3 regions of the Pseudoalteromonas sp. ATL1 genome follow, and region 2 is predicted to be linked to each of the others. Evidence: predicted binding sites of a transcription regulator. Region 2 holds the regulator's gene; each other region holds the start of a gene.
The links. The regulator LexA, encoded in region 2, represses DNA repair genes until DNA is damaged. The targets are predictions, from matches to a motif close to TACTGTATNNNNATACAGTA.
Positions count from the first base shown of each region.

Region 1: ruvC (crossover junction endodeoxyribonuclease RuvC) is a predicted target of LexA. The motif match lies at 5,331-5,350, and genes of this name have one in related genera.
Region 3: AC5FX4_RS13795 (SulA-like leucine-rich domain-containing protein) is a predicted target of LexA. The motif match lies at 3,532-3,551, and genes of this name have one in related genera.

Region 1 covers NZ_JBZYXL010000001.1:2,108,810-2,116,511, forward strand. The annotation lists gene AC5FX4_RS09475 (M48 metallopeptidase family protein) at 1-50, opposite strand, end outside; gene AC5FX4_RS09480 (GFA family protein) at 130-558, shown strand; gene AC5FX4_RS09485 (hypothetical protein) at 639-833, opposite strand; gene AC5FX4_RS09490 (DUF72 domain-containing protein) at 934-1,782, opposite strand; gene aspS (aspartate--tRNA ligase) at 1,952-3,727, shown strand; gene AC5FX4_RS09500 (MerR family transcriptional regulator) at 3,826-4,092, shown strand; gene AC5FX4_RS09505 (NAD(P)H-dependent oxidoreductase) at 4,237-4,809, shown strand; gene AC5FX4_RS09510 (TfoX/Sxy family protein) at 4,967-5,272, shown strand; gene ruvC (crossover junction endodeoxyribonuclease RuvC) at 5,392-5,913, shown strand; gene ruvA (Holliday junction branch migration protein RuvA) at 5,921-6,538, shown strand; gene ruvB (Holliday junction branch migration DNA helicase RuvB) at 6,543-7,550, shown strand.
Region 2 covers NZ_JBZYXL010000001.1:270,854-278,555, forward strand. The annotation lists gene AC5FX4_RS01170 (redox-active disulfide-containing membrane protein) at 1-468, opposite strand, end outside; gene AC5FX4_RS01175 (SURF1 family protein) at 470-1,300, opposite strand; gene AC5FX4_RS01180 (DUF2909 domain-containing protein) at 1,197-1,499, shown strand; gene AC5FX4_RS01185 (cytochrome c oxidase subunit 3) at 1,405-2,280, opposite strand; gene AC5FX4_RS01190 (cytochrome c oxidase assembly protein) at 2,290-2,841, opposite strand; gene ctaD (cytochrome c oxidase subunit I) at 2,841-4,421, opposite strand; gene coxB (cytochrome c oxidase subunit II) at 4,418-5,566, opposite strand; gene lexA (transcriptional repressor LexA) at 5,852-6,469, opposite strand; gene AC5FX4_RS01210 (LexA family transcriptional regulator) at 6,826-7,431, opposite strand; gene AC5FX4_RS01215 (hypothetical protein) at 7,604-7,702, shown strand, end outside.
Region 3 covers NZ_JBZYXL010000001.1:3,167,491-3,175,192, forward strand. The annotation lists gene cysB (HTH-type transcriptional regulator CysB) at 1-488, opposite strand, end outside; gene AC5FX4_RS13780 (hypothetical protein) at 777-1,538, shown strand; gene AC5FX4_RS13785 (NCS2 family permease) at 1,552-2,841, opposite strand; gene AC5FX4_RS13790 (tetratricopeptide repeat protein) at 2,962-3,417, shown strand; gene AC5FX4_RS13795 (SulA-like leucine-rich domain-containing protein) at 3,573-4,016, shown strand; gene AC5FX4_RS13800 (YchJ family protein) at 4,029-4,487, shown strand; gene AC5FX4_RS13805 (VC2046/SO_2500 family protein) at 4,489-5,010, opposite strand; tRNA gene AC5FX4_RS13810 (tRNA-Tyr) at 5,123-5,207, shown strand; tRNA gene AC5FX4_RS13815 (tRNA-Tyr) at 5,227-5,311, shown strand; tRNA gene AC5FX4_RS13820 (tRNA-Tyr) at 5,334-5,418, shown strand; gene AC5FX4_RS13825 (M48 family metallopeptidase) at 5,425-6,114, opposite strand; gene AC5FX4_RS13830 (ion channel) at 6,200-7,180, shown strand; gene AC5FX4_RS13835 (HD domain-containing protein) at 7,189-7,702, opposite strand, start outside.

The DNA of each region.
Region 1 (7,702 bases), 1.8 Mb from region 2:
TGTGATTGGATGGTGCTTGGATAGTGAGCAAAATAACGTGTGAAATCCAATGTGGTTACCTCTGGTACAAATAATGTCGAGCAGTATAATGCATTAATAAACAAACACGAGTAATTTCAAGGAGAGCCGATGTATCAGGCGAGTTGTTTATGTGGTCAAGTTGAGCTACAAATTACCGGTAAAATTAGCGATATAATCCACTGCCACTGTTCATTGTGTCGTAAGTCTACCGGTACTGCCTATGCGACTAATGGATTTGTAAATACGCATGAATTGAACGTGGTAAAAGGGGCTGAACACGTGAAGTCTTTTGAATTCAAGCCTGGCCGAAAGCGCCATTTTTGTGCGCACTGCGCTTCACCTTTGTTTAGCTCTAATGACGATTTACCAAATAAATTAAGATTACGATTAGGCATATTAGACTCGGATATCGTTGAGCGACCTATGTCTCACAACTTTGTTACCAGTAAGGCGAATTGGGAAGACCTCGATGCAAGTTTACCTCACTACGAAGAATTTGAGCCTAGCCGAGCTATCAAAACTGTTATCCGCAGCTGAGGTTAAATAACCTATTGAAAAATGTGTTTATCGTGTTAAAAGTGGAGCAAGAGACGCTCTTACTCCACGATCAAATGGCTTTATAACGCCGCACAACAATCTGAAGCGCGTGAGTTACCTCCACTTTCGCCAACACGTTGTATCTGGCAATCTTCTGAAAAACAACACACATGATCTCCAGATATTCCACCAGCAATTTTGCGAGTGGCATTATTAGGTAATGTTTGTTTGTCTTCTGACAGAGTTTTTAACTTTTTCTTGTTTATTTTTAGCATCTTTATTTCCTTTTGGTTTAAGACAACTCCATTGTGCGTATTTCTAATCATCGAAAAAGCTGTAATTTTTGACACTAGTTTAAAAAGACAAAGCGAAAGCTCAAAGAAAGCTATTTTGCAGAGGTTGCTGGTCAGCGGGAAACAAGCCAAGCCTGATGTCTTCTCTGTTTAAGTCGCTCACAAACTGCTGTGCCAGAAGAGGGGCGTCATAATTATCCGCGGTATGGAAAAACACATAGGGTGTTTTCCCTTCATCCAACCAGTGATTTATCTTGTTGAGCCAAGGGTGGTAAAAGGCGCGATTGGCTTCTAAGTCTGAACAACCAACATAACGTATCAATGGCGAGTTACTTGTTGCTATCACATGTAACGGCACTCTCGGCTTTTTTTGTTGAGCATCGATGATTGCAGGGGTGTTTGCAGGTTCGCTGAACAAAGGTCGTGTGTCCATCATGATGCGGTTGTAACCATTTGCCATTAAAAATTGGTTAAAATGTCGTTCGTTATCCGACTTGTCGAAAAACCCTAAATGACGAACTTCTATGCCTAGTGTCAGCTCTTTAGGCAGTAGTGAACAAAAATCGATGATTTTAGGCAAATGTTCTGGACCGCATGCTTTAGGCAGCTGTAACATCACCATGCCCAGTTTGTCGAAAATAGGTTCAAATAGCTGCAACCAGTGGCTTATGCCTTGCTGACAGTTTTGCAGCGCCATTTCATGGGAAAAGCGCTTAGGAATTTTAAAGGTAAAACGAAAGTGCTCAGGTACGTCATCTCGCCACTTTTCAATGGTGTTAGGTTTGGGATCAGCGTAAAAGCTGGTGTTGCCCTCAACAGAGTTGAATATTTGCCCATATTCTTGGAGCATTTTATTGCTTTGGCAGTGAGTCGTAAAAAAGCGTCCTTTCCAGTGCGCTGAACTCCACTGTGGGCAGCCAAGGTATAACATAATTGAGCTTGTTTTGCTTAAATGATGACGCCAGTGTAATAAAGTTCACGAAATTTAGAAACAAAACGGGATCAAGGATGACATCAAGTCGGGTATTTTTATATAATCGCCGATAATTTTTCATATTAATGCCAGTTACCGCTTGGTGTAACTGAGAGACAGGAAGACTATGCGCTCAATATATTGCGGAAACTTAAACAAAAGCCACGTTGAACAAGAAGTAGAACTATGCGGTTGGATCAACAAGCGCCGTGATTTAGGTGGCCTAATTTTCATCGATTTGCGTGACCGTGAAGGTTTAGTGCAAGTTGTATTTGATCCTGAAGTTGAAGGATTGATGGATGTAGCAAATACATTGCGTCAAGAATTCTGTGTTCAGGTTAAAGGGGTCGTTCGAGCTCGCCCTGAGAGCCAAGTGAATAAAGATATGGCCACCGGTGAAGTGGAAATCTTAGGCACCGGTTTGACTATCATCAACCGTGCAGAGCCTTTACCACTGGATTTCAACCAGCAAAACTCAGAAGAGCGCCGTCTTAAGTATCGCTACTTAGACTTACGTCGTTTAGAAATGAGCGATCGTATTAAGTTACGCGCAAAAGCAAGTAGCTTTGTGCGTCGATTCTTAGACAAAAACGATTTCTTAGACATCGAAACACCAGTACTGACAAAAGCAACGCCAGAAGGTGCACGTGATTACTTAGTACCAAGCCGCGTTCATAAAGGTAGTTTCTACGCATTGCCTCAGTCTCCGCAGCTATTTAAACAGTTGCTAATGATGTCAGGTTTTGACCGCTACTACCAAATCGTAAAATGTTTCCGTGATGAAGATTTACGTGCTGATCGCCAGCCAGAATTTACCCAAATCGATTTGGAAACGTCATTCATGACGTCTGATCAAGTGCGTGCAATTACGGAGCAAATGATCCGTGAAATGTGGCAAGAGCTACTCAACGTAGACTTGGGTCAATTCCCTGTAATGCCATACAGCGAAGCGATGCGCCGTTTTGGTTCTGACAAGCCAGATTTACGTAACCCTATGGAATTAGTCGATGTTGCTGACCTAGTTAAAGACGTTGAATTTAAAGTTTTATCAGCGCCAGCAAACGACGAAAAAGGTCGTGTAGCAGTGCTAACGGTTCCTGGTGGTGCGCAGCTTTCTCGTAAGCAAATTGACGAATACACTAAGTTTGTCGGTATTTACGGTGCGAAAGGTCTGGCGTGGATGAAGGTTAATGACCGTGATGCAGGCGTTGAAGGCGTTCAATCTCCAATCGCTAAGTTCTTAAACGAAGCTGTGATCACTGCGCTGCTTGAGCGTACCAATGCGCAAACCGGCGACATCATTCTATTCGGTGCCGATAAGCGTAATGTTGTAAATGAAGCGCTGGGTGCACTTCGTCTAAAAGTAGGTTTAGATCTTGAATTGACTGATTTAAACAAGTGGGCCCCACTTTGGGTTGTTGACTTCCCAATGTTTGAAGAAGACGATGAAGGTACATTGCACGCGGTTCACCACCCATTCACTGCACCAAAAGATATCAATGCTGCCGAGTTAGAAGCAAATCCAGCAGGTGCTATCTCAGATGCTTATGACATGGTGCTAAATGGCTATGAAGTGGGCGGTGGTTCTGTACGTATCCACAATAACGAAATGCAACAAGCGGCATTCAGAATTTTGGGAATTGATGAGCAAGAGCAACAAGACAAGTTCGGTTTCTTACTTGACGCGTTGAAATACGGTACACCACCGCATGCAGGTCTTGCGTTTGGTTTAGACCGTTTAGTGATGTTGCTTTGCGGTACTGATAACATTCGTGACGTTATCGCATTCCCGAAAACTACGCAGGCGTCATGTTTGATGACCAATGCGCCAAGTGTTGCAAATCCAGATGCGCTTAAAGAGCTTGCGATTAGTGTTGAGCAAGCACAGCTAGAAAGCGAGTAAGTGAATAAAGCTATTTAAGAAGGCGACTTAGGTCGCCTTTTTTGTGTGTTTAAAAAGAGAAATTAGGCAAAGTCACTCAATTAATAAGGAAGTCGCTTGTGTACATAGGTGAAGTAGGCAAAAAAACAGGATTGTCGGTGAAGGCGATTAGGCTCTATGAAGAAAAAGGGTTAATTAAGCCACCTGCACGTCATGGTAGATATCGCGTTTACTCAAAATCAGATGTAGAGGTGCTCACCCTCATAAAAGAAGCAAAATCACTAGGTGTGACACTATCTAGGCTACAAGGAGTGATTGTGTATCAAGACCAAGGTATTGATTGGAATAGAGTTTATTCATTTTTAGAAGCGCTAAAAAGCGAGTAACAAGCAAAAATCGCAATTTTGACTAATAACGTTGAGAAAATTGAGCGTTGCATGAGTGAGATACAATCATGCCCGAAAAGTGCTTGACTCTGCCCCTAAGGGAAGACCGTAAGCTTTCATTGTTATTAATAGAGGAAGATAGCAATGAAACACATACTACTTTTAAACGGTAACCCTAAAGTATCGAGCTTTTGTGCAGTGCTGACAGATACCTACCACATTGCAGCAAAAGAGGGCGCGGAAGTTTGGCGTTTTGATTTACATGATATGGAATTTAATCAAAACCTTGAATATGGATATGATGAAACGCAAGTTCTTGAGCCGTGCTTAGTTGAGTTCCAAAAGGCACTATTATGGGCTGAGCATATCGTGATTGTTTTGCCTATTTGGTGGGGAGGGTTACCAGCAAAGCTTAAAGGGTTGTTTGACCGTACACTGTTACCCGATTTTGCGTTCAAATATGAAAAAGAGAACCCTTACCCGCAGCAACTTCTGACTGGAAAATCGTCAAGGTTAATTATTACCATGGATGCCCCTAAAGAGTATATGCAAAGTCAAACAGAGCCTGTCTTAGCGCAATTGGATGTTTACACTCTCCAATTTTGTGGTGTTAAAAAGGCCAATGTAGCGATGTTTGGTTCTGTCGTTTCTGAGACAGCATTAGTCAAACAGCGGTGGGTTGATGAAGTTAAAAGTTTGGGAGCATGTCATGATTGAGGATAGCAATTAGCACAAAGGTATCTCTGTTACTGTTGGCTTCTAATATAGTTTAAATGTTTTGATGGCTCGACCTATCAGTAAGTCATCAAAACATTGTGTGCTAGAGATTGGTCATGAGTATGAAGAAAAGAGCAAACCAAATTTGGGTGGAGTCATGAAAAAATTAAGAGAGCTGCGAGGACTTGGCGTAAAATCAGAACAAATGCTTGTAGAAGCAGGGGTGAGTACCGTTACTGAATTAATAGAGCTAGGTGCGATAGGTGCTTTTCAAAAAGTAAAGCAACACACAGGGTCAACGCCTAGTCTGAATTTACTTTATGCTTTAGTGGGGGCCATTGAAGATAAAAGCTGGCAGCTTGTCGCCAAAACACAAAAAGAACAGCTCATTATGGCATTGGACGGTTTAGACGAGCTAGATAAGCTGTTTGAGGGAAATAGAGAAGGGTTTGAGCAACCTTGAAAGAACGAATTATTACAGCATAGTGTCGGGCTGATACCAAGATGCACATAAACAATATAACTGGTAATTCATACAGTATTTTGGCATTATGCTAAAAAACCAATAAATGAGTGATTATATTGGCGATTATTTTAGGTATAGATCCTGGTTCTCGTTTTACTGGCTATGGGGTGATAGAACACCAAGGCAGTAAATTTAGGTATTTGGGGAGTGGCTGTATCAAGTTGGGGGAGCATGACTTCCCAATACGGTTAAAAATGATTTATCAAGGTGTGAGCCAACTCATCGAACAGTTTAATCCGACCAGCTTTGCCATAGAACAAGTCTTTATGGCGCATAATCCCGATTCCGCATTGAAACTTGGACAAGCAAGAGGTGCTGCGATAGTTGCTTCCACGATGCAAGATGTGCCTGTTCATGAATACTCAGCGCGACAGGTCAAGCAAGCGGTTGTTGGGACAGGCGGCGCACAAAAAGCGCAAGTGCAAGAAATGGTAAAACGTATTTTAAAGTTACCTGGTACCCCTCAAGCTGATGCGGCAGACGCACTGGCCATCGCAATCTGTCATGCTCACTCAGAACAAAATTTAATTCGTTTAGCGGGTAGCGCAACGAAAACCGTACGACGCAGATTAAGGTAGAAAACGCATGATCGGAAGATTAAGTGGTACGCTATTAGAAAAACAACCGCCAGAAATACTACTAGACGTATCTGGCATTGGCTATGAAGTGCAAATGCCGATGACGTGTTTTTATGAATTGCCAAATGTAGGTGAGCAGACCGCAATATACACGCACTTTGTTGTACGCGAAGACGCACAATTGTTGTTTGGTTTTAATCATAAAAAAGAGCGAGCTTTGTTTCGTGAGTTGATTAAAGCGAACGGTGTTGGTCCTAAACTTGGCTTAGCTATTTTATCGGGCATGTCGGCAGAGCAATTCATCTCTTGTGTAAACAATGAAGATGCAACCACCTTGGTTAAGATCCCGGGTGTAGGCAAGAAAACGGCAGAACGTCTTGTGCTTGAAATGAAAGATAGGCTGAAAGACTTTGGTCACGATCTACTAACCCCGTTTAGCGATGCAACAGTGCTTGAGCCAATGCAAAACCCAACGGTAGCAGACACCCCCGCAGATGATGCGGTTGCCGCTTTGCTCGCATTAGGCTATAAACTAGCTCAAGCACAAAAAGCGGTGAAAAATGTGTCACAGCCTGATATGAGTACAGAGGCACTGATTAAAGAAGCCCTAAAATCGATGATGTAACCTTATGATTGAAGCCGATAGATTAATAGAACCAGAAGTACAAGGTAACGAGGATGTTGTCGATAGGGCAATAAGGCCAAAGTTACTGAGCGATTATACGGGTCAGCCACATGTTAAAAAACAAATGGAGATTTTCATTGAGGCTGCACGCTCTCGTGAAGAAGCGCTTGATCATTTGTTGATATTTGGACCGCCAGGTCTTGGTAAAACCACGTTGGCGAATATAGTTGCCAACGAACTTGAAGTGAATATTAAAACGACTTCAGGCCCGGTATTAGAAAAGGCGGGTGATTTAGCTGCGCTCCTGACCAACCTAGAGGAAGGGGACGTACTCTTTATTGATGAAATTCACCGATTAAGTCCACAAGTCGAAGAGATTTTATATCCTGCGATGGAAGATTATCAGCTGGATATTATGATTGGCGAAGGGCCCGCTGCGCGTTCCATAAAATTAGACTTGCCGCCATTTACCTTGATTGGTGCAACGACTCGCGCAGGCTCTTTGACATCGCCATTAAGAGATCGATTTGGCATTGTGCAGCGCTTAGAGTTTTACTCTGTAGCTGATTTATCCAAAATAATCTCTCGTTCAGCTTATTATTTAGATTTAACAATTAGCCCTGAAGGTGCAGATGAAGTGGCAAAGCGCTCTAGAGGAACGCCACGAATTGCTAATAGGTTGCTCAGGCGTGTGCGTGATTTTGCCCAAGTAAAAGGGGATGGTAAAGTATCTGCCGAAATCGCACAACAGGCACTGGATATGGTCGATGTAGACAAATGTGGGTTTGACTACATGGATAGAAAGTACTTGCTCGCCATTATTGAAAAATTCACTGGTGGCCCTGTTGGCTTAGATAACTTGGCGGCAGCCATTGGTGAAGAACGCGAAACGATAGAAGATGTGATAGAACCTTTCTTGATCCAACAAGGGTTTATTCAGCGCACACCAAGAGGGCGGATTGCCTCAAATGCAGCTTACCTGCACTTTAATTTAACACCTCAAGCCCAGTGAAAACTGGGTTTTTTTTAATTAAACCACCCGGAACACCCAACCATTTCCCTCTATTTTCAGTGGGCGTTAAGACTACTGAGGTACACTTGCGGCTAATTTCAGGCAAAAAAAAGCCCGCTAATAAAGCGGGCAAAACAACAAGTTGAAGGAAG
Region 2 (7,702 bases):
TAAATCTTTCAGTAACCCTTTTTGCTCGGCTCTATTCTGTTGCTCATCATTGAAATATTTGTACTGCAGCACAACAAGTCCTCTATGATCTACCAGAAACAAGTTTGCAAATGGAAAAGTCTCGTTGACTTGATAGTGACCAAACTCTTTAGGTAATTCGTTGGCATCACCGTAGTTTAAAACCGCTAAACCAACAGAGTCTTTGTGCTTACCCAAAGCGATGTATAGATTGTGTAATGCTGAAAATTGCTTATCGCATATCTCTCCACATTCATCTGGCGCACTCACTGCAATGGTCCACAAAACATGCTCTTTGCTCTCCCAGTTTGGGATGTAAACTTCCTTCGATAAAAATTGACCATGATTTGTTGTGCGTTCGGGTAACCATTGGCCTTTAACAACAATGTATGCCAACAGCAAAGGAACAGCGCAGCAAAGAGCGAACATCCAAAGCGGTCTGTTATTCATTTCAACTCCTTTTTGACATAGAAAAATAAGCTACAGCAATAGCAGCTAAAGCAATAAGCAACCACTGTAGTGCATATGCCTGATGTTTTTCCGGTGGCATGACAACATGCTGGTAATGTGGTAGAGCCACGATAGGGCTTTGACCTTGTTGATAAGCGACAAAATGCTTAATTACCTGACCCGTTTGATTTTCGAAGTAGTCAAAATCAATATACTGGAGCAGCCTCGGTTCTTCAGTATCCATATTTGGGGCAGTCGCAAGCGTAAAACCTTTCACATCGAGAGATTTCAAAATGACATTGACAGCAACCTGTCCCTTCGGCAAGGTGACAGATGGTAATGTCCTTGAATGTGGAGCTTCTACAAAGCCTAAGTTCACAAGTACCGTGGATGGATGGATGCTGTTAATGGCGAGTAATGCAACAACATCAAACCCTACACGACCATCAAGCACTTGATTATCTAAAAACCAAATATGAGGCTCGATGAAATGCCCTATTAATTGGGCAGAAGCACCATTTCTTTGTTCTGAAGATGCTTTCATCAACACAGATAGCGGCTGCGAATTCAACTTTTGCTGTTGCTCTATAAGTGCTTTTTTTTCTATAGAGCGATGCCATTGCCAACTAGCTAGCGATAAGCATGTGAAAACGACCGCTATGACAATTGCTTTTGGTATAACTAAACTAGACTTCAGTGTAACGATATCGCGCATAAAAGGACCTACTATGACAATCAAAATTCTTATTGTTGTTTTGTTATTGTTTATTATTTTTAATCTTTTTAGAGCTTTGTTTTTAATGCTCAAAAACTCTAAAGAAAGTAAGCCCATGTCATTTTATTTGGGTCGGCGTGTACTGTTCTCTGCCATTGTCATCATCATTATCATCTTAGCAGCCAAACTAGGAGTGATTCAGTTGAACCACTCCCCTGTTGCTAAAGTACATATACAAATACAAACAAGCAAAGCCACACTACATCTACAAAATGCCAGTACCATGCCGCGGCTTGAAATGCGAAGTGTTGCTTAGAGTTAAGGTGGCCACTAAAAATTCTCAACAGAACAATCAAAAGTAAAATAGTACCTAATGTCACATGCATACCATGAAATCCCGTAAGCATGAAGAAAGTGGTTCCGTAAATGCCTGACTGCAACGTTAAATCAAGATCCCTGTATGCATGAATATATTCAGCCACCTGTAGAGCTAAAAACGTACCACCTAAAAGTACTGTCAGTCCCAGAAAAGCTTTAACTTTCGTTCTTTGATCATGCTCCATAGCAACATGAGCAAAATGTATCGTGACAGATGAGGTGAGTAGAATGATGGTATTAATAAGTGGCAATCCTTCCCACCCCATCGCTTGCGTTGTTTCTCCACTTGGTGTAGTAAGCAAAGGCCAGATAGCTTCAAACGTAGGCCACAACACTTCATTGGTCATAGCATTGTTTCCATCCCCTCCTAGCCAAGGGACAGATAGCATCCTTGCGTAAAATAATGCTCCGAAAAATGCAAAGAAGAACATAACCTCTGAGAATATAAACCAACTCATTCCTTGTCTAAATGAACTATCCATCTGCTTAGAATAGAGGCCTGACTGTGACTCATGTATGACATTTTTTATCCAACCAAATAGCATATAGAACAAGATACATAAACCTGCAGCAAGTATATATTTCCCACTTGTGCTTTCATTTGATAACTGCATTACAGTTAAACCCGCACCAGCTGCAATCAAAAACATTGCTATTGCGCCTACGATAGGCCAATGGCTTTGCTCTGGTACATAATAGTGCTCATACTCTGTTTTCATAATAATCTCCTAACCCGCCTGATGCTTAGCCAGCTCCGTGATTTGTGACGTCTGATCACTCACATCAAACACGGTATACGACAGGGTAAGCTCATTGATATCTTCTGGTAATTCTGTATCTACATAGAACACCAAAGTAAACTCAACTTCTTCATTCGCCAAAAACGCTTGTCTGTCAAAACAAAAGCACGCCATTTTATGCAGATATTTAGCCGCTTTTCCCGGTGATACAGAGGGCACAGCTTGCATAACCCTCTGCTCTGTGCTCAAGTTTTTTGCAGAAAATTTAACCTTCGCCATTTCACCTGGGTGGACCGACACACTGTAAGTCTCAGATACCACTTGAAATGGTGCATTTCGTTGACTATGAGTAGTAAAACTCACGTCAACGAAACGCTGCGCTAAAACCTGATTACTTTCACCTGCAACTTCTAATGATGGCTTGCCATTAAGTCCTGTCACGTCACAGAAAACGTCGTAAAGTGGTACTAATGCGAAGGCAAAAGCAAACATACCTAACACCGCTAAAAGTAACTTTCGAATCAAACGCTGATGAGGCATTACTTAACCTCTGGTGGCGTCGAAAATGTGTGATAAGGCGCAGGTGATGGTACTTGCCATTCTAACCCCTCAGCCCCATCCCAAACTTTATCCGGTACGCTCTGCCCACCTTTCGCACATTTGTACACAACTAAAACAAACAACAACTGCGACAACCCAAAAGCAAATCCCCCAATACTAATCAGCGCATTAAAGTCAGCAAATTGAAGTGCATAGTCAGGGATCCTTCTTGGCATACCTGCGAGCCCAATGAAATGCATCGGAAAAAATAAAACGTTGACACTTATAAGTGACAACCAAAAGTGCCATTTTGCTAGTGTCTCGTTGTACATGTGTCCAGTCCATTTTGGCAACCAGTAATAAGCAGCAGCCATAATGGAGAAAACTGCTCCGGTTACAAGAACATAATGGAAATGGGCAACAACGAAATAGGTATCATGATACTGAAAATCGGCAGGTGTAATCGCCAGCATAAGGCCGGAAAAGCCGCCGAGGGTAAAGAGTACAATGAACGCGATAGCAAACATCATCGGTACTTCGAAACTGATAGAACCACGCCACATGGTTGCTACCCAATTGAATACCTTCACGCCAGTTGGCACTGAAATTAACATGGTCGCGTACATAAAAAACAACTCACCAGCTAGCGGCATCCCTGTCGTAAACATATGATGTGCCCAAACGATAAAGGACAGTAGTGCAATCGACGAGGTTGCGTATACCATTGATGCATAACCGAAAAGCTTTTTCCGAGAGAAAGTTGGGATAATAGTAGAAATGATGCCAAAAGCTGGCAGTATCATAATGTACACTTCGGGGTGCCCAAAAAACCAGAATATATGTTGAAACATCACCGGGTCTCCACCACCGGCAGCGTCAAAAAAGCTAGTGCCAAAATATTTATCCGTTAGCACCATAGTAACTGCTCCGGCAAGCACAGGCATAACAGCAATCAGCAAAAACGCAGTAATAAGCCAAGTCCAAACAAACAAAGGAAGCTTCATCCATGTCATTCCTGGCGCTCTTAGATTCACAATAGTCACGATCACGTTGATTGCGCCCATAATTGAGCTAATACCCATTATATGCACGGCAAATACAAATAACGCGGTGTTATCATTACTATAAGTAGTCGAGAGTGGTGCATAGAAAGTCCAGCCAAAAGCTGGCCCCCCACCTTCCATGAATAGCGATAACAATAGAATTGTAAAAGCAAATGGAAGTATCCAAAAGCTCCAGTTATTCATTCTTGGTAATGCCATATCTGGCGCGCCGATCATCATCGGCACCATCCAGTTAGCAAGACCTGTGAATGCTGGCATTACCGCACCAAACACCATGATTAATCCATGCACTGTCGTCATTTGGTTGAAGAAGTGCGGATCGACTAACTGTAATCCTGGTTGAAAAAGCTCCGCACGTATGACCATTGCCATCGCGCCGCCAATTAGAAACATTGTTAAAGAAAATATTAAATATAGAGACCCTATATCTTTGTGATTCGTTGTGTACAGCCAGCGTTTGAGGCCTTTGTGTGCGTGCCCATGATGTTCATGCTGTGTTTGCGCTACGGTGCTCATTGGCTAGCCTCCTTATTCGCATTGATTCGTTCTTGAACTTGGCTTGGTTGAATGACTTGGTCCAAATCATTTCCCCAGCTATTTCGCTTAAAAGTGACTACACCGGCGATTTCCTTAATAGACAACTGTTTTACAAACGCCTGCATTGCAGTACCTGGCTTGCCATGCAAAACGATGTCTATATGATCTTTAACGTCTCCTAAAACGATGGGACTTCCTTTAAGCGCAGGGAAAACGCCAGGTAAACCGGTACCAGCAGGTTGATGACATGCTGCACAATAAGCCATGTATACTTTCTCACCGAGCATCATTAGCTCATCCTTACTCAAAGTTTGATCGAGCAGTGCTACACTAGCCGCTTGTGCCTCAAGCTTTTCTTTTTTAGCGTTATCAAGCCATGTTTCAAATGCTTCGGGGGAGCGCGCATCTACGACTACAGGCATAAAACCATGATCTTTACCGCATAATTCCGCGCATTGCCCTCTATATGTGCCTTCTTCATTGACACGAGTCCAAGCCTCATTGATAAAGCCTGGATTTGCATCCTTCTTCACCGCAAAATCAGGGACCCACCAAGAATGGATAACGTCGTCTGAAGTCATTAAAAAGCGCACTTTTTTATCCGTAGGGATCACCAAAGGTTTATCTACTTCCAGTAAGTAATGCTCACCTTTGGCTTCTGAATCATCAATCTGTGCTTTAGGGGTAGAAAGTACCGAATAAAAATCAACACCATGTCCCATGTATTCGTAGTGCCACTTCCATTGTGAGCCTGTTATTTTTATGGTGAGGTCAGCTTTGCTCGTGTCTTCCATTGCGATTAGTACTTTGGTCGCTGGAATTGCCATCCCAATCAAGATAAGAAAGGGTATAGCTGTCCATAAGATCTCGACTTTGGTGCTCTCGTGAAATTGCGCGGGCTCAACCCCCTTAGACTTTCTATGATGGATCATGGCCCAAAACATCGCTGCGAACACAACCACGCCTATGACACAACATATCAAGAAAATAGTCATGTGCAGGTCATATACATTCTGACTAATATTAGTTACGCCAGGTCGCATATTGTAAGCACTATTACCTAATGCAGAGAAAGAAACAGCAAGAGGTGATGTTAGTGCTGCCGCCGGTAGGGTTTTAAACATTTGACGCCTCCTTCATTATCCATTTGCCTTGTGTGCCAAATGACGATAACCATTTTTATTATTTGGATGACTGTCTAGACTTATTGAATAACATTAATCTAACAACACGACTCTTTAACGATTAGACAATAAATAAACAATTCGCAAGTTTTGCTCGTTTTAAAAAGGAAGTTTATGGAAGTGATTGAATCTATAGAAACTAAAAGTACATAGGATAAAAAAATGGCTATATAACTAGCGTTATATAGCCACTCGAAACATATAATTATTAGGGTTTAGTCTTATTTACATCCAATTGCCATTTCTAATGACACCAACAGCTAACCCTTCAATTGTGAGCGATTGGTGTTCTAAATCTACAACGATGGGTGAGAAATCTTCATTCTCTGCATGGAGATACACTTTTTTCCCTGCCTTTTCAAGGCGTTTCACAGTCACTTCGTCTTCGACTCGCGCTACGACAACCTGACCGTTTTCTGCAACTTGTGTACTGTGAACAGCCAACAGATCGCCATCTAAAATTCCAATATCCTTCATGCTCATACCATCTACGCGTAGGAGGTAATCGGCCGCTGGCTTAAATAAATTAGCATCTATTTGACAGTGACTTTCCACATGCTGCTGAGCAAGAATAGGTTCACCTGCAGCAACACGTCCTATTAAAGGCAATCCAGGATCTTCTTTCTCTAGTTCCTCAACAAGCCTAATGCCGCGACTCGCCCCTGGCACCATTTCAATCACACCTTTCTTGGCCAGCGCCTTTAGATGCTCCTCGGCCGCATTCGCACTTTTAAAACCAAGGGCGTCAGCGATTTCAGCTCTCGTTGGTGGCATTCCAGTATCTTTTATGAATACTCTAATTAGTTCAAATACTTGTTCTTGTCGTTTTGTCAAAGGCCGCATATAACTGGTTTTCCATACAGTACATTTAACTGTGAGTATATACAGTTATATAAAAATCGCAAACTTTAATAGCTTGTAATCCCATCAGCACGTGGAGTAGATCTTTATAAATCTAGAGTAGCGGATGAAATGAAAATCCTAAGAATTTTTCGGTTTTTAAATCTTAAAATTTGTAACTAATTGAAAAATAATGATATCAGAATTTTATGATGTATTTGTTATTCAAAATTGGCACAAAATTTGTGTAATGTGCCATTTAATAGAAGTTTAGAGTGATTGAGCGGTATTTATGTACAGCGTGATCCTTAATTCGGATCTGATCATGTGTTGAATACGGATCTAATACGGATCTACTTTTAGTTGATTTTTCCTAGTTTCCGTACAGCTCTTCCGAGTAATTCAAACTTATCATCATAGCTAATTTCAAATTGTTCATAGGCACTATTCTCGTTACTCGCCTTAATGCTTTTCGGTAAAAACTGTAATCTACAAACTGAAATACGACTGTTAATCTTCATAACGTAAATACCATCACCTGCGTTCTCTGTATTAGTCGTTAAAAGTAGAGTATCACCATTTGAGATTAACGGCTCCATTGAGTCGCTTTGTACTACGTAATATGCGGAGTTCTGAGCGTCCATTTTGAGAACTGATTTAAGAAATTCATTACTAACTGCGACAGACTCATTCGAGTCAACTGCTTTCAAGCTGACATTGCTATCGTCACTCTTTTTATTTTTAACTTGCTCGCCTTGGCCATCTAAAATCCAAGTCAAGGATACGTTTCTATCTTTAGCTAGTTTGTATAGCTGAGTATACGGAACCGAATTCCTATCCATCCAACCGTTGAGCGTTTGTGGATATGTATCCAGCGCCTTAGCAACTTCAGTGTTTTTTGTAACACCTAAGAGTTCCTTTAGCCTCGGTATAATGTCGTTTTTCAGATTCAATTCAGTGCTCATAACTCGTATCCTTTTTACTCGTTATTAGATTCTAATATAAAAGATACATATAAAAAATAAATATTTCTAGTACAAAAATTAAATATATTTAGTATTTATAGTTGACATCCATATGCAAACCTAATACAAATATAAACATATTAGGTATTTCGTTGCATTAAGGATAAACAAAATGATTATTTTGGAAATTTGTCCACCTTCTAAGAAGTTGTACAACACTGTAAGAGCTGCATACGCCTTCAAAGGCGATTCACTAAACAAAGCATGTGAG
Region 3 (7,702 bases), 2.9 Mb from region 2:
CATGGCAGCATCACTAAATCTGAGTATAAATGAAGTGCCTCAGTGGCGATGGCAAAGTCAGCATCACCACGCGCTGCCGCATCTGATATTTGTTGCGGAGTACCTTGATGCATATGCAACGATACCGCAGGATACTTCTTCATAAAGCCTTGAATAACGCCAGGCAAAGCATATCTGGCTTGCGTATGCGTCGTCGCGATATTCAGCTTGCCTTGATCGGGTAATGTATGCTCATTTGCGACCGCTTTAATGCCTTCAACTTTAGACAATATTTCTCGCGCAATATTTATAATTTCATTACCAGCATTGGTAACATGAGTAAGATGCTTACCACTGCGACCAAAGATTTGCACACCAAGCTCATCTTCGAGCATTCTCACTTGTTTAGAAATACCGGGTTGGGAGGTATATAGGCTTTCAGCAGTTGCCGATACATTCAAATTGTGGTTTAAAACTTCTACAATATATCTAAGTTGTTGTAATTTCATAGCTTAATTTTTCTTATTAGTTTTAACTTGGCATTGAGCACGACACGCTAGAAGAGTAATAACCTTGCGACAAAGCCGAACTCTCTAAGGCTAGCATAATTACTTGAAACGAGATAGCACTAGCCATACATCCTTGTTTAACGGATAAATTGTTGTCTTGGTCTATAATAATAAACACTTAAGTTTAAATTATTTTTCATCCATATGAACGGAAAGCTGTTCAGATTGCAATTAATTGATGTAAGATAAAATTTATCTTTCTAGTCGTGGTCAAAGAGAAGTTAAGTTATGTTTGTTTCTATCATTATTATGTTGATTGTTGCATTGATCGTCATTGCGGTTTGGGTCAGTGCAGTACAGCAGCATAAGGAGAAACAAGAAGCCGAACGTCGAAAAGAGCTAGCTAAACATAAAAAAATCATTGAAGAGTCAGAAGACATAATCGTCAACAGCTGCAACATTCCCATGTCAGAACTTATTTTACGCGTATTGCAAAGGCGCGTACTAGATTCCCTTACCGCTATGGTTGAACTGTCTCCTACCAACAAAGAACTTAAAAATCGTCTTAACGAAGCCAAAGAAAGGCTTAACACACCCATTGATCCCGATGCCCAAAGCGACGCATTAAATCTCCCCGACGCTGATAAGCAACTGATCGCGTTAGTCCAAGGTATTAAAAGGCTTAGACACGTGCTTCGTTCAGAACACTCTAAAGGTAAAGTTGATACACAAATGTTTGTGGCGGAAGACAGAAGACTGGAAAAGTTACAGCTACGTATTAACGTAGAAAGTCAAATTAAGAGAGGCGTATCTGCCCGCACCGCAAACATGGTAGGCTCTGCTCGACAGTACTTTGAGAAAGCCTATGCAACGGTCTGTGCTGTAACCTACAGTGATGAATACGTTACCGAGAAAAAAGCACAATTAACTTCATATTTGGAAGAAATTAGTACTGAGCTAAAAGCGTCTAACGCGTCCTCTGTTAAACAAAAGAAAGAACAAGAAAAAGACGACCTCGACGTATTGTTCGCACCAAAGAAGAAGTGGTAACAACCACTTCTCACTATTCTAAAGCAAATTTAAAAACAAATAACGCGGTTAATACCCACACGCTCACAGACACTTCATGGCCTTTTTGGCACATAACTTTAACCGCTGTGTAAGCGATAAAACCCAGAGCAATACCGTGTGCGATTGAAAACGTGAGCGGCGTCATTAACAAAACCACACTCACTGGGATTGCATCGCTCATATCATCCCAGTTAACCAGTTTTAAGTTCTGCAGCATCAACACAGCAACATACAAAATGGCCCCTGCGGTTGCGTAGGCAGGTACCATTTTTGCCAAAGGCGCAAAGAACATCATCAGCAAGAAGCAAACACCGACTGTTACGGCAGTTAAACCTGTTTTACCACCGACCGATACACCCGATACCGACTCAATGTACGAAGTTGTGGTTGAAGTGCCTAACATAGAACCAGCTATCGTTGCTGTACTGTCGGCAGAGAGTGCTCGCCCCAATCGAGGCATTTTTCCCTTTTCATCTGCCATGCCCGCTTTTTGCGTGACGGCAACCAAAGTCCCTGAAGTATCAAACAAGTCTACAAATAAAAATGCAAAAACGACACTGAGCATTGAAAGTTCCAAAGCCGAGGCAATATCAAGTTGCATCATGGTCGGTGCAATACTCGGTGGCGCTGATATGACACCTTGATAGTTGACAAGCCCTGCGCCCCAAGCCACTAATGTGACCACAAATATACTAATTAAGACACCACTTTTCACATCTCTGTACATAAGCGCTGCGATGATAAAGAAGCTTAAAATTGCGAGTAAAGGGCCCGCTTGTGTAATATCACCAAGCTTCACTAATGTGGCTGGACTAGAAACAATGATCCCCGCATTTTTTAGCGCAATTAACGCTAAGAATGCGCCAATCCCCGTCGCAATTGCCTGTTTTAAAACCAAAGGAATGGCCTGTATAACCCATTCTCGTATTTTAAAAACGCTCAAAAACAGGAAAATACAGCCCGATAAAAATACGGCTCCCAAAGCTGACTGCCAGCTGTGCCCCATCCCGAGTACAACCCCATAGGTGAAAAAGGCATTCAAACCCATGCCAGGAGCAAGCGCTAACGGATAATTTGCTAAAAACCCCATAATAAAACAGCCGATGGCTGCAGCGATACAGGTAGCGACAAATGCGGCCCCTAAATCAATGCCCGCTTGGGCTAGCATAGGCGGGTTGACAAATATGATATAGACCATCGTCACAAACGTTGTAAGCCCAGCAATAATCTCGGTTTTTACCGTAGAGCCATTCTGATTGACTTTAAATAAGCGCTCAAACATAGAAAAGGTATTTAAATTAGAAACAAGTTGTTGGATTTTAACATAAATCATTGGTCTAACCGGACAAAATAGTTAGAATTCGTCTAAACTTGCAAATGGGTATGTCATAACGGTTACACTATGGAACGCAATCCTTCAGAAAATTCAACAAATCAGGATCTAGAGCAGCAATTGCTCAACGTGCTGGACTTTGTAACAGCACCACCCAATAGTGAGGATAAATTTCCTGATGAGAATGATCCTCAACAAGCTTTTAAAAAAGGATTGTATTATTTGAAAGAAGAGGCATTTCCTTTGGCGGCTAAATGGCTGAGGTTAGCGGCTATGTCGGGTAACCAAAAAGCACAGTTTTATTTAGGACTGCTGTTCGTCAAGGGTCAAGGCGTACCTCAAAGCCCATTTCATGCGATGGCTTGGTTAGTACTTGCTCAAAGTCAGGGAATGGATGCTGCTACAGCAATGATCGACCAACTTAAGCCGCACCTAACAACCAAACGCATCAAAGATGCACAATGTTATGCAGCCACACTCTACGAACAAATTCATCACCTCACTGTGGTTCAAGAAAAGTTGTAAATCTTCTTTTACTTTCAAAAACATGGATGTTTCTGCCGCTTCACTTTTTGTTCTTTTATCACTTTTTGTATAAAAAAGTACCAATATTTGCTTGCATCTAAACACTGTATAAACTACTGTATACAAATACTGTATATAACACCAGTGAGTTGATTATGTTACAAGCAAGTTCTGTTTTTGGTATTTCTGCTAGCTCGTCTCACACTGTAGAGGCAACACGTGCATTTAATTGTGTTATTACTGAAGATGATATCAGCGCAAGTCTCGCGCTATTAAAAATCATTCATCAGTGTAATCAAAAAAAAGGATGGACGTTACTCATTGCACCCGACAACGTGCCTAACAAAGCGATGATGGAAAGTTGCTCAATTGACTCAAGTAAACTTTTGGTGATTAGGAAAAGGCATATAGTCGATTTGAATTATGTGTTGAGATCGGCACTAAACAATGGAAACTTTGCCGCTGTGATCACTTGGACGGATGTTATAGAGCCGATTTCGCTTGAAGCTCTGAACCTGCCAAGCTCAAACACAGATATTTTTTGCTTTTGCAAAAATGCGCCTTTAGAAACGTGTACAATAGACGCATTGATATCTTAATACGAAAATATAATGTGTTATTGCACCCTTCCAGAGCCATTTGAACAATGTTGTGCGCCGTTTATTAATGGCACACAACACCCTATAACTGCCGAACAACTCATGCGTTCAAGATACAGTGCATATTACCAAAAAAATGCTGAGTATATTCGCGCAACCTATGCTAGTTCGCAGCAACAATACCATAGCATTGAAGACATTTTACTTTTCGCTCAGTCGGTACAGTTTATTAATTTAGAGATAATTGCTACTTCTAAAACACTCGAAGATAGTTACGTCGAGTTTAAAGCAACTTATATTGCAGATAACAAGATATGCATGCTGCATGAGAAGTCACGCTTTATAAAAGAATCCGAACACTGGAAATATTTAGACGGTGATATCTATCCAACCCCAGAACTTAAACTGGGTAGAAATGATAATTGCCCTTGCGGTAGCGGGAAAAAGTTTAAGAAATGTCATGCTAGCTAAGCTAGGCGCTTAACTGTAATGCGCTTTGCAATTCACCCGTCGCAAGTTGGTCATAAAAACCCGCCGCATTCATGGCGGGTTTTTCAGGCATAGAGTTACCGCTTTTTACTGACTCAAAACGTTTTCTTACTGAGAGCTCACAGTTATCTACGACAATTAAAGGGACGTGCTTTTTATCATCTCGTATCGCGAGAGGCTCTGGTGACAAACAATCATTAAGGCGCAAACTTGCCATACCACCTTCATTGAGTATGCGCGCATTACTTTGACCAATTAACATATCAAACTGCTCAGGTGCAAGTTCACGCTGAGGACCAATTTGTAATTCCTTTTTTAATGCCTGCTCTGATAAATCTGCTTCGTGAAGTGCCGATTCCGGCAGGTGAAATTGACTAAAATCTAATGCATCTTGAGAAAGCATTGCCAATAACATCGAAAAATCGGCTCTACGTTGCTCAGTCACGCTTACCGAAAGCGCAGTGCCAAGCTGATCTTCTCTGGTCAATACAGCATCAAGTTGCATATAGTTTCACCGATTAATTACGAATCTTCGTTTTTATCGGCATTTTTCAAATTTTCTTTAGCACTTTTCTTTACTTAATAAAAAACTTTGTTATTATCACCGCCGTTGTTTAGGAGGGGTTCCCGAGCGGCCAAAGGGATCAGACTGTAAATCTGACGGCACTGCCTTCGCTGGTTCGAATCCAGCCCCCTCCACCACAAACAACAAATACAATTTGGAGGGGTTCCCGAGCGGCCAAAGGGATCAGACTGTAAATCTGACGGCACTGCCTTCGCTGGTTCGAATCCAGCCCCCTCCACCAAATTGTATACTCCCATAAAAGAGGAGGGGTTCCCGAGCGGCCAAAGGGATCAGACTGTAAATCTGACGGCACTGCCTTCGCTGGTTCGAATCCAGCCCCCTCCACCACTTTTATCAATTCTTATCAATAAATAACTGCTTACCGAACTTTTTAAACCAGATAACTGCTTCGCGATAATTCTGATAGTGATGCTCAACTAACTGCCAGAAAGCCTTATTATGTGCTAATACATGACGATGAGCTAATTCATGAACAATAACATAATCTATCATTGCGTGAGGTGCGCCTGCTAAAAGCACATTAAACGTCAACTCACCACGGCTAGAGCAACTTCCCCATCGGCTTTTGTATTCCTTGAATTTTACGCTTTTAACTTCGGTATTCATCTCTTTGCATAAATGTGGAAGCCGACTTTCAATATACAATTGTGTTTCATTGGTGAGTAATTGAATTAGTTGCTTTCTTAAAGCGCTAATATTGTCAATTTGCTTAACAAACACAGTTTGTGTTTCGTGCTCCACCCGAGACACTTCACTCGCACTAGCACTAGCACTCACAGCCAATCTATATATTTGACCAAATATCATTAACTCATTTTTATCCCAAGGTGCTTGAGGCTGTAGACTGGTTTCTAGTTTACGTTGCTGCTGAGCAACCCAAGCCTTCTTTGTTTCAAGCCAAGTCACCACTTCATCCATGCACGCATCATGTGGTGCATAGACTTTGACGCCGGTATCCGTGACTTTTAACGCCACGGTTTTACGTTTTTTACTCAACTGCAATTGGTATTCAAACATCTTCATTTTTAAATTAATTTTGTCACGACCATTCTACCTCGCCAAATAGCTGCTAATCTATAAAATAAATGACTAAGGAGATCAGTAAGCTATGGCCGACAAACCCTGCTGTCAGTATCAATCACCCGATGGGCACCAATGCAAAGAAATTGATATGGGCTCAGGCCTATGCTTTTGGCACGATGCAAAGTTTGATAAAAGTGGTTTGGAGCTAACGCAAAAACTTGAACGCTACGCAAAGCGTGGTGGGTTACTTCAAGGCTTAGAACTGAAACGTGCCAACTTAGAAGGCCTTAATCTCGTGAAATTCGGCGACCATAATGGTTACGACTTATCATACAGCAATTTCTATCGAGCCAATCTTCAGGGTGCTCACTTATTCAACAATACCTTTCGAAATGCGTCGCTTATGAAAGCAGACCTTAGAGAAGCTAATTTGCATTGCTGCCATCTAGAAAAGGCTAATTTACTAGGTATAAAACTTAATAACACACGCATGGATAACCTTTATCTTGGTGACAAGCTGCTTCAAGAGCAGCAAGGGTTTTCAGCACTTAAAGAAAAGCGAGTTGACGATGCGAACGACCTATTTTTACAATCTGAAGAAATTTATCGTTCTTTGAGAAAAGGCGCTGAACAGCAAGGCTTATTTGAGATGGCGGGCAAATATACCTATCAAGAACTTCGTATGCGCCACCATCAATACCCTAGAAACTCTCAAAGAAGATGGGTATCCAGCTTTATCAATTTGCTGTGTGGTTATGGAGAAAAGCCTGAAAACGTGATTCGTTTTAGCCTCAGTATGATAGTCATGTGCGCACTGCTCTATTTCGTATTCGGCGTCACCTATAATGAACAGTTACTGCAACTCGATTTTTCACAGTCAATTGCAGAAAACATAAGTGCATTACTCAATAGCTTCTACTTTAGTGTGGTCACATTCACAACCCTTGGCTATGGAGACATCACCCCGATCGGCATTTCGCGATTTATCGCGGCCATCGAGGCGTTTACAGGCAGCTTTTCTCTCGCGTTATTCGTCGTAGTGTTCGTTAAACGAATGACACGTTAGATGAAAACTTAACCCGAGATCTCTTCTTTCAGTTGATTCAAGAATGCCTTCATAAATTCCGTGCGTTTATGCGCTTCTTGCTTGGCGGATTCTGTTTGCATTTGCTCAGCGATATGCAGTAGCTTAATAAAAAAATGATCTAGCGTATAACGCATATCATCTGCTTCTCTATTTTCACAAAATGGATCATCAGGGTGATATAAATGTCGTGCGATTGCCCCACCCACTTTCATACAGCGGCTAACTCCTATTGCCCCCAATGCATCCATCCGATCAGCATCTTGCACAATTTTGGCTTCCAATGTTTCAGGTGTGACGTTCGCACTGAAGCTATGGGCCACAATGGCATGATGTATCGCATCAAATTTCGACTCGTCGTAATCTATCGACTTTAAAAAAGTGATTGCTTTATCCGCAGCCATTTTCGACGCACGCGCACGGTCAGGATGATTTTTAGCAACCGCCACACAATCGTGTAACCAAGCTGCAGGCAACACAACGGCCAAATCTGCTTGCTCTTGC